DNA from 4 places in the Bradyrhizobium sp. LjRoot220 genome. Region 2 is predicted to be linked to each of the others. Evidence: predicted binding sites of a transcription regulator. Region 2 holds the regulator's gene; each other region holds the start of a gene.
What was found. Region 2 encodes LexA, which represses DNA repair genes until DNA is damaged. Its sites were predicted from a motif close to TGTTCNNNNTGTGTTCNG; they were not measured.
Positions count from the first base shown of each region.

Region 1: the regulator LexA is predicted to act here: its motif matches at 1,272-1,289, upstream of recA (recombinase RecA).
Region 3: the regulator LexA is predicted to act here: its motif matches at 1,162-1,179, upstream of uvrA (excinuclease ABC subunit UvrA).
Region 4: the regulator LexA is predicted to act here: its motif matches at 1,278-1,295, upstream of ruvC (crossover junction endodeoxyribonuclease RuvC).

Region 1 covers NZ_CAXUPS020000002.1:293,788-295,991, reverse strand. The annotation lists gene recA (recombinase RecA) at 82-1,170, opposite strand.
Region 2 covers NZ_CAXUPS020000004.1:184,585-186,788, reverse strand. The annotation lists gene ACSQ84_RS19240 (hypothetical protein) at 35-274, opposite strand; gene lexA (transcriptional repressor LexA) at 593-1,297, opposite strand; gene ACSQ84_RS19230 (molybdopterin molybdotransferase MoeA) at 1,538-2,204, opposite strand, start outside.
Region 3 covers NZ_CAXUPS020000004.1:66,031-68,234, reverse strand. The annotation lists gene uvrA (excinuclease ABC subunit UvrA) at 1-1,075, opposite strand, end outside; gene ACSQ84_RS18665 (outer membrane protein) at 1,375-2,127, opposite strand.
Region 4 covers NZ_CAXUPS020000007.1:36,635-38,838, forward strand. The annotation lists gene ACSQ84_RS25805 (methyl-accepting chemotaxis protein) at 1-165, opposite strand, end outside; gene ACSQ84_RS25810 (YebC/PmpR family DNA-binding transcriptional regulator) at 368-1,114, shown strand; gene ruvC (crossover junction endodeoxyribonuclease RuvC) at 1,326-1,853, shown strand; gene ruvA (Holliday junction branch migration protein RuvA) at 2,143-2,204, shown strand, end outside.

The sequences.
Region 1 (2,204 bases), on a different contig from region 2:
CTGAAAACGTCGGCAACTCAACGTTCTCAGCACCCGCTATGTCGAAACCCGGATCAGGCGATCCGAGATTTCGGAAAAGTCCTATTCGTCGGCCGGCTCTTCGCCGTCGGCGTCGCGCTCGGGGGGACCGGCGAGAATCTGTTCGGCGATCAGGCCGGAGTTCTGGCGGATCGCCATCTCGATCTTCGCGGTCATGTCGGGGTTGGCCTTGAGGAACGCTTTCGAGTTCTCGCGGCCTTGGCCCAGCCGCTGGCTGTCATAAGAGAACCAGGCGCCGGATTTCTCGACGATGCCGGCCTTGACGCCGAGGTCGAGGATTTCACCCATCTTGGAAACGCCCTCGCCATACATGATGTCGAATTCGACCTGCTTGAACGGCGGCGCCAGCTTGTTCTTCACCACCTTGACGCGGGTGGCGTTGCCGACGACTTCGTCGCGCTCCTTGATCGCACCGATGCGGCGGATGTCGAGGCGAACGGAGGCGTAGAATTTCAGCGCATTACCGCCGGTGGTGGTTTCCGGCGAACCATACATCACACCGATCTTCATGCGGATCTGGTTGATGAAGATCACCATAGTGTTGGATTTGTTGATCGAGGCGGTGAGCTTGCGCAGCGCCTGGCTCATCAGCCGCGCCTGCAGGCCGGGCAGCGCATCGCCCATTTCGCCTTCGAGCTCGGCCTTCGGCACCAAGGCGGCGACGGAATCGACGACCAGCACGTCGACCGCGCCGGAACGCACCAGCGTGTCGCAGATTTCCAGCGCCTGCTCGCCGGTGTCGGGCTGCGAGATCAGGAGTTCGTCGATGTTGACGCCGAGCTTGCGGGCATAGACCGGGTCGAGCGCGTGTTCGGCGTCGATGAAGGCGCAGATGCCGCCCTTCTTCTGGCCTTCCGCCACTGTGTGCAGCGCCAGCGTGGTTTTGCCCGAGGATTCCGGCCCGTAGATTTCGACCACTCGCCCGCGCGGCAGGCCGCCGACGCCGAGCGCGATGTCCAGTCCAAGCGAGCCTGACGATATCGTCTCGATATCCATCGAGCGGTCGTTCTTGCCCAGCTTCATCACCGAACCCTTGCCGAACTGGCGCTCGATCTGCGAGAGCGCGGCGGACAGGGCCTTGGTCTTATCCATGGAGGATCCTTCGACGATACGCAGGGCAGTGGCGGACATTGGTCGTGCTCCTTATGGCGGGGATTCGCTAGCGGGACAAACGGACGGCGAGGATCTCAGGGATTCGATTGACGGTGAGAGCTTGTACCACCTTTGTTCTATGTTCGCAATATGTTCTTTTTTCGAGGCGTTGCCGTCCGCCTTTAACCCCCGGTGTCTTATGCTGAATTTCGAAGTGTCGTAGTTCGCGTTAACGAATGATCTCACCGTGTTTACCCGGTGTTCTCAAAGGCCCGGCACGAGCGGCGTGATTCAAATCATTATAAACCCATTAGGCCCGCGCGATCGGGGAATGGATTGAACACCTTCCCGATTTGCCAGAGGGAAACATTCCCGCAAGCTGCAACGGCGCTATGCCTACTTCGCGGCTTGGCTTCCAAGGCTCAACAGGTCGCCAGAATCATCCGGGTTGCCGGAGATCACGCGCTCCACTGGTAAGGTGGCGGCGGCAGATGCAGCAGCCAACATAAGGGCATCCATTACTGAAACGCTGCACATTGAAACGCGTGCCCGGCGCCGCCTCAGCTATCGTCCGTAATTCTGCCCTTGCCGGCACAGGCCTCACACTTCTCAGGATAAATTCTGTGAGTTGCCAGTACGGGCTGCTTCACCACGGGAAAGCCCGTTCCATTGCAGGCGGCGCACCTATGCTCTCTGATCTTTGGCGTCACGGCTTTCATTTGACCCACCTTTCATCCGGCTCGCTTGGCGGTCCTCGCACACTATGTATGGCGGTGAAACGTGGCCAGCGATTTGCGCCCGTATGATTGCGGAGACCCCGAGCATGCGCATGGGGGCGCACAAGCGCGAGCACCGCAGCGGACCAGCTCCGATCCGCGAATAACGCCAACCGCTTTCTTCGCCAGCACCTTCGGTGGAACGCGGCCACGCGTAGGCCAGATGCCAACCGTGCTGGCCTCCAGGGGCTGGCCCAATTGCCCAATTGCCAGAGTGACGGCCATCACAGCCGCGCATCGCGGGCCGGCCTATCCCTGTCATCGAGGCTGGCGGGAGTGGTCCTGCCCCACAAACAG
Region 2 (2,204 bases):
CAATTGAAGGCCGGCGCGCCCGATCACAAACACGCTACGGCGGCTGCGAATCTTCGCCCGTCGGCGGCAGCGGCAGTTCGAAGGCGCCGAGATGGAATTGCTCCCGGCCGTCGTCGGCAATGTCGGGCAATTCGACCAGCGTGAAGGCGGCCTCCGGATATTGCTGCCAGATTGCGAGGTCGTCGGCGGTCACCGTCAGCCAGCCGAACCGGAGCATGTAGCGGCCCGGCTCGGTCACCAGTCCCGCGCGTTGCCAGGTGATTTTGGTGATCATGTTGCTGACCACGTCTCGTTTCCCCCCGGGGCTAGGGCGTTTCCAGCGAAGCTGAAGAAAACGCGTCATACCAACCAACGTCACGCCAGTTTTTGCCGTGTTCTGGGCAATTGTGGGACGAGCGCCTGCGCGCCGCACCCCCTTCGTCATGGCCGGGCATAGCCGTCTGAAGGACGGCGTCGCTTCCGCTCGCCTATGGCCGGCCATCCACGCCTTTCCTCGAGATGAACCAAAGACGTTGATGCCCGGCTCAAGGCCGGGCATGACGACTTGGGGATGAGGAATGACGCCACTGACGGCCGCGAAAGCGGGCCGCGCTCAGTACTTCCGGTACAGCCCGATCAGCTTGCCCTGAATCCGGACCCGGTTCGGCGGCAGGATGCGGACTTCATAGGAGGTGTTGGCGGGCTCGAGCGCGATCGAGGCGCCGCGGCGGCGGAAGCGTTTCAGGGTTGCTTCCTCCTCGTCGATCAGCGCCACCACGATATCGCCGGTGTCGGCGGTTTCGTTGCGCTGGATCAGCGCCATGTCGCCGTCGAGAATGCCGGCGTCGACCATGGAATCGCCGCGTACTTCGAGCGCGTAATGTTCGCCGGAGCCGAGCATGTCAGGTGGTACGCTGATGGTGTGGCTGCGGGTCTGCAGCGCCTCGATCGGCGTACCGGCGGCGATCCGGCCCATCACCGGTACGGCGACCGGGCGCTCGCCATCATCGGCAGCGGGCGCGCTGGCGGCGCGAACCTTGCCGAGCGTGCCCTCGATGACGCTGGGCGTGAAGCCGCGGCGGCCGTTGCCGTTACTGCCGGCAAGCTCGGGCAGCTTGATGACTTCGATGGCGCGCGCGCGGTTGGGCAGGCGGCGGATGAAGCCGCGCTCTTCCAGAGCGGTGATCAGGCGGTGGATGCCGGACTTGGACCTGAGGTCGAGCGCATCCTTCATCTCGTCGAAGGAGGGCGGCACGCCGGCTTCCTTGAGCCGTTCGTTGATGAAACGCAGAAGTTCATACTGTTTGCGCGTAAGCATCTCGAGCAATCCCCCGGTTGGCGCGTCGTAATTCGTGATCTTCAACTTCGTGGTCTTCAACTTCGTGGTCTTCAGTCGCGAGAGGCGTCCCTAAATTCGGAGTCCAAAACTCCCAATTAAAGACACTAGTCCTCGAAACAAATCATGAACGGACACTATATGTTCGATACATGTTCCGCAACCACTTAATTTCAGGTGAACGCGCGCCGACTTCGCCAGACGGCGCCGTTGCGCGGTGCATCATTCCGGCAAGCGCAGGAACTCGCATGGCATCCCCTTCGGCACCGCCGGCGCAAACGGCGGACGGATCAAAAGCGCCCGTGCCGCAGCGAGATTTCCCAGCAGCGAGGAATCCTGGTGGCTCACCGGCACCGCGATCAACGCGCCATCCTGGCGCCGCTCGAGCCGTGCGCGCAGATAGTCTTCGCGCTGGTCGTTGGCGGGAAGATCGCGGCCGAGCAGCGCACTCTCCCGGACGTGATGGACGGTATTTCGGCCCGACAGCGCCCGAATCAGTGGCACCAGAAACAGGAAGCCGCAGACATAGGACGAGACCGGATTGCCGGGCAGGCCGATCACCCGCATCGCGCCGAGCCGTCCGTGCATCATCGGCTTGCCCGGGCGCATCGCGATCCGCCAGAACGCCATCGCGACGCCCTCGGCCTCCAGCGAGCGCTTGACGAGGTCGTGGTCGCCGACGGAGGCGCCGCCCATCGTGATCAGGATGTCGGCGCCCGATGCGCGGGCACGGCGGATGCCGTCGGTGGTCGCATCGATCGTGTCGGCGGCAATGCCGAAATCGATGGTCTCGGCGCCCTCGGCCCGCGCCAGCGCGCGCAGCGCGTAGCCGTTGGAATAGACGATCTGGCCGGGGCCGGGATCGGAACCGGGCATCACCAGTTCGTCG
Region 3 (2,204 bases), 120 kb from region 2:
TCAGCGTCTGGATGTAATAGGGCGAGGACGATTTGGCCCACGGCGCGATCGCGCCCTTGCGCAGGGTCAACTCCTTGTCGGGGATGACGAGGTCCTCGTCGATATGCTGCTCGACGCCGAGGCCGCCGCAGGCCGGGCAGGCGCCATAGGGGTTGTTGAACGAGAACAGCCGGGGCTCGATCTCCGGAATGGTGAAGCCGGACACCGGGCAGGCGAATTTTTCCGAGAACAGAATTCGTTCCGGTCCGCTCTTGTCGTGGATTTTTGCGGTTTTCTTGTCGGATTTCTTCTCGTCGGCGGCGCCCGCGGGCGCATCGGCGTATTCGATCACCGCCAGCCCCTCGGCGAGTTTTAAGGCGGTCTCAAAACTTTCGGCGAGGCGCTGGCCGATGTCGGGGCGTACCACGATGCGGTCGACGACGACGTCGATGTCGTGCGGGAATTTCTTGTCGAGTGTGGGCGCATCCGCGAGCTCATAGAAGCTGCCGTCGATCTTGACGCGCTGAAAGCCCTTCTTGAGGTATTCGGCGAGCTCTTTCTTGTATTCGCCCTTGCGGCCGCGCGCGACCGGCGCCAGCAGATAGAGCCGCGTGCCCTCGGGCAGCGCCAGCACACGGTCGACCATCTGCGACACCAGCTGGCTTTCGATCGGCAGGCCGGTTGCCGGCGAGTAGGGCACGCCGACGCGCGCCCACAACAGGCGCATGTAGTCGTAGATCTCGGTGACGGTGCCGACGGTGGAGCGCGGGTTTTTCGACGTCGTCTTCTGCTCGATCGAGATCGCCGGCGACAGGCCGTCGATCTGGTCGACGTCGGGCTTCTGCATCATCTCGAGGAATTGGCGCGCGTAGGCGGACAGCGACTCGACGTAGCGGCGCTGGCCCTCGGCATAGATGGTGTCGAAGGCGAGCGAGGATTTTCCCGAGCCGGACAGGCCGGTGAACACCGCCAGCTTGTCGCGGGGAATCTCGACGTCGATGTTTTTCAGATTGTGCTCGCGCGCGCCGCGGATTGTTATCGCGCGCGTTCCCGAGCCGGCGTTAGTTTGGCGCTTCGCCCTCAGCACTTCATCCATATCGGCATTTCCAGGCGCGTGAAGGCGCGCCACGTTGGGCGCGCATCGCCGGGACAAGACCGGAGCGGGCGCCGATGGCAGAAAGCTGGAACGTAGGAAGAACGGGCCGGGATTTCCAGTGCTCGCTGCAAGCCATCAACGGTTTGTTTTGCAAGGGCTTGTCAAGGAACTGCCAAGGAAGTTGCAATGGCAGCAGATGGCAGCGGAACCGCTGTAGGATGAAGCGTGCACGCAAACAAAAAGGCCGGCGCGAGGCCGGCCTTTCGTTATTCCGATTTCAGCGAAGCTAAGTACCGAACTCAGTACTTGGCAACGACCGGGCCACCCCAGCGATAGTTGACGCGGACGGTGACGAGATCGACGTCCTGGCTGATGCGGTCGACCGTGGAGAGCACGCCGGCGGGCGTCGCGAAGCCCACGTTGCGGTCGCCCATGAACATGTGATCGTATTCGACGGCGGCCGACCAGTTCGGGGCGAAGCCGTACTCGAGGCCGACGCCGACGACGCCGCCCCAGCGGGTTTCCTTAGCCGAGTCGAAAATCACGTTGGTGCCCGTGAAGCGATGGTCATACCGATCTTCGGTGACTGCAGCGCCACCCTTCACGTAGAGCAGGGCGTTATTCCAAGCGTAACCGATCTGACCCGTGAACAGGCCAAAGCTTCGGACGTTGGTATGATCAACCGCATCGCCCGGAACCAGGATGAACTGCTGGCTTACGCGCGAACCGTTAAAGTCCGCCCAGTTGCCCTGCGCTTCAACGCCGAACACCCATGCAGCCGCCTGCCAGCGATAGCCGATCTGACCACCGACCGTGCCGCCGGTCGCATCATGACATCCTTCAGCAAGAAGAGGGCCCGCCACCGGAACGACGTCCCAGCACTTGTGGCTCGAACCCCAGCCGCCGTTGATACCGATGTAGAAACCGCTCCAGTCGTAGACTGCAGCGATCATCGGGGGCGCCTTGGTGTAAGGACGCGCGGCGAGATCAGCGGCTGCGGCGGGAGCCGCGAACGCTACGAGTGCAACCGTACCAAGCAAAAACTTTTTCATTTCAAAATCCCCAGTCCCTGATCGCTTCCCGTTGGTCCCGAAGCGATGTCATCCAAGACGCGAGCGCCGCGTCGTTG
Region 4 (2,204 bases), on a different contig from region 2:
GCGGATCATGCCGCCGAGCTCGAGTTCGAGCAGCTCGAGGATTTCCTTGGCCGAATCGCCTTCCGCGCCGGCGACATCCGCCGCGGCTACCGCTACCGGATTCTTGTGCTCGGCTGCAGGCGCGGTCGCTTCCGGCACTCGCTTTCGAAACAAACCGAAGGCCATGGTGTCTCTTATAAGTTGAATTTGGGTGGCTCATCCTCTCATCCGGGCATGAAGTCATGGTTAACAACTGCCTCATATTCCGGCATACGGGCACTACTTAAGTACCAAAACGGCCGTGAATCTTTGATTTTGGCCCGCCACCGGCCTATAAGGCCGCGTTTTCATCCAAAATCCGCTCCCGAACGAATCCAAGAGACCCCGCATGGCCGGCCATTCCCAATTCAAGAACATCATGCACCGCAAGGGGCGGCAGGATGCCCAGAAGTCGAAACTGTTCGGCAAGCTGGCGCGCGAAATCACGGTCGCGGCCAAGATGGGCCAGCCCGATCCGGCGATGAACGCGCGGCTGCGCGCGGCGATCATTTCCGCCCGCCAGGAAAACATGTCGAAGGATTCGATCGAGCGCGCCGTGAAGAAGGCGACCGGCGGCGACGGCGAGAATTACGAGGAGATTCGCTACGAAGGCTATGGCCCCGGCGGCGTCGCCGTGATCGTCGAGGCGTTGACCGACAACCGTAACCGCGCGGCCTCCGACATCCGCTCCTACTTCACGAAATCCGGCGGCAACCTCGGCGAAACCGGATCGGTCGCCTTCATGTTCGATCACACCGGCATCATCGAATATGACGCCAAGGTCGCCTCCGACGACGCGATGCTGGAAGCCGCGATCGAAGCCGGCGCCGATGACGTGATTTCGAGCGAGAACGGCCACGAAATCTACGCCTCGCAGGAAACCTTTCGCGAGGTCGCCAAGGCGCTGGAAGCGAAATTCGGCGAAGCCCGCAAGGCGGCGCTGACCTGGAAGCCGCAGAACACGGTTCCGGTGGATGACGAGACCGGCGAGAAGCTGTTGAAGCTGATCGACCATTTGAACGAGCACGACGACGTGCAGAACGTCTACGCCAATTTCGAGGTGTCCGACGCGCTGATGGCGAAGATGGGCGGGTGAACTGGGCTTCGCTACGCTGCTCCACCCACTGCTGTCGTCGCCCGGCTTGACCGGGCGATCCAGTACTCCGGCCTGTTGCGATTCATCACAGGTTTCCCGGCGTACTGGATCCCCGCCGTCGCGGGGATGACAATCGGGTTTTGTCACCAGGGCAGGGGATGACCGTTCTCTTTATGTTTCGTTCACTCCGCTCTGGCGTTATCACTACGCCATGACATCTCCCCCGATTCGCCAACCCGTCCGGATCATCGGCATCGACCCCGGCCTGCGCCGCACCGGCTGGGGCGTGATCGAGACCGAGGGTAACCGGCTGGTCTTCGTCGGCTGCGGTTCGGTGGAGCCGCCGGACGACCTGCCGCTGGCGAGCCGGCTCTTGGCGATCCATGAAGGGCTCGCCGCCGTGCTCGGCGATTTCCGCCCCGTGGAGGCCGCGGTCGAACAGACCTTTGTCAACAAGGACGGCGTCGCGACGCTGAAACTCGGCCAGGCGCGCGGCGTCGCCATGCTGGCACCGGCAATGTTCGGCATATCCGTCGCCGAATATGCGCCGAACCAGGTCAAGAAGACCGTGGTCGGTGCCGGACATGCCGACAAGAACCAGATCGCGGTGATGCTCAAGATTCTGCTGCCGAAGGCCGAACCAAGATCCGCCGACGCCGCCGACGCGCTGGCGATCGCGATCACGCACGCCCATCACCGCGCCAGCACGGCGCTGCGCCTGAAGGTGGCGGGCGGATGACAAACTATTTCGGTGGAATGCGAAGTGAGGTGGGCACGCTCGCCAGGCTCCCTCCCCCCTTGCGGGGGAGGGTTGGGGAGAGGGGTAAGCCGCGGGCTCCGGCCGACGATATCCGGCGACAATGTCTCAACGGAACGATGGATGAGGATGCCCGTCCTGTCTTCGCGATGCGTCAGGCAATCGAACAAGCGGCACCCCTCTCCCTAACCCTCCCTCGCAAGGGGGGAGGGAACCCATCTGCCGGCGTGTCCCTCACTATTGGTGCCGCCAGCGGATTCAGGTGGCCGAGATGATCGGCAAACTCAAAGGCCTGATCGATTCCTACGGCGAGGATTACGTGATCCTCGACGT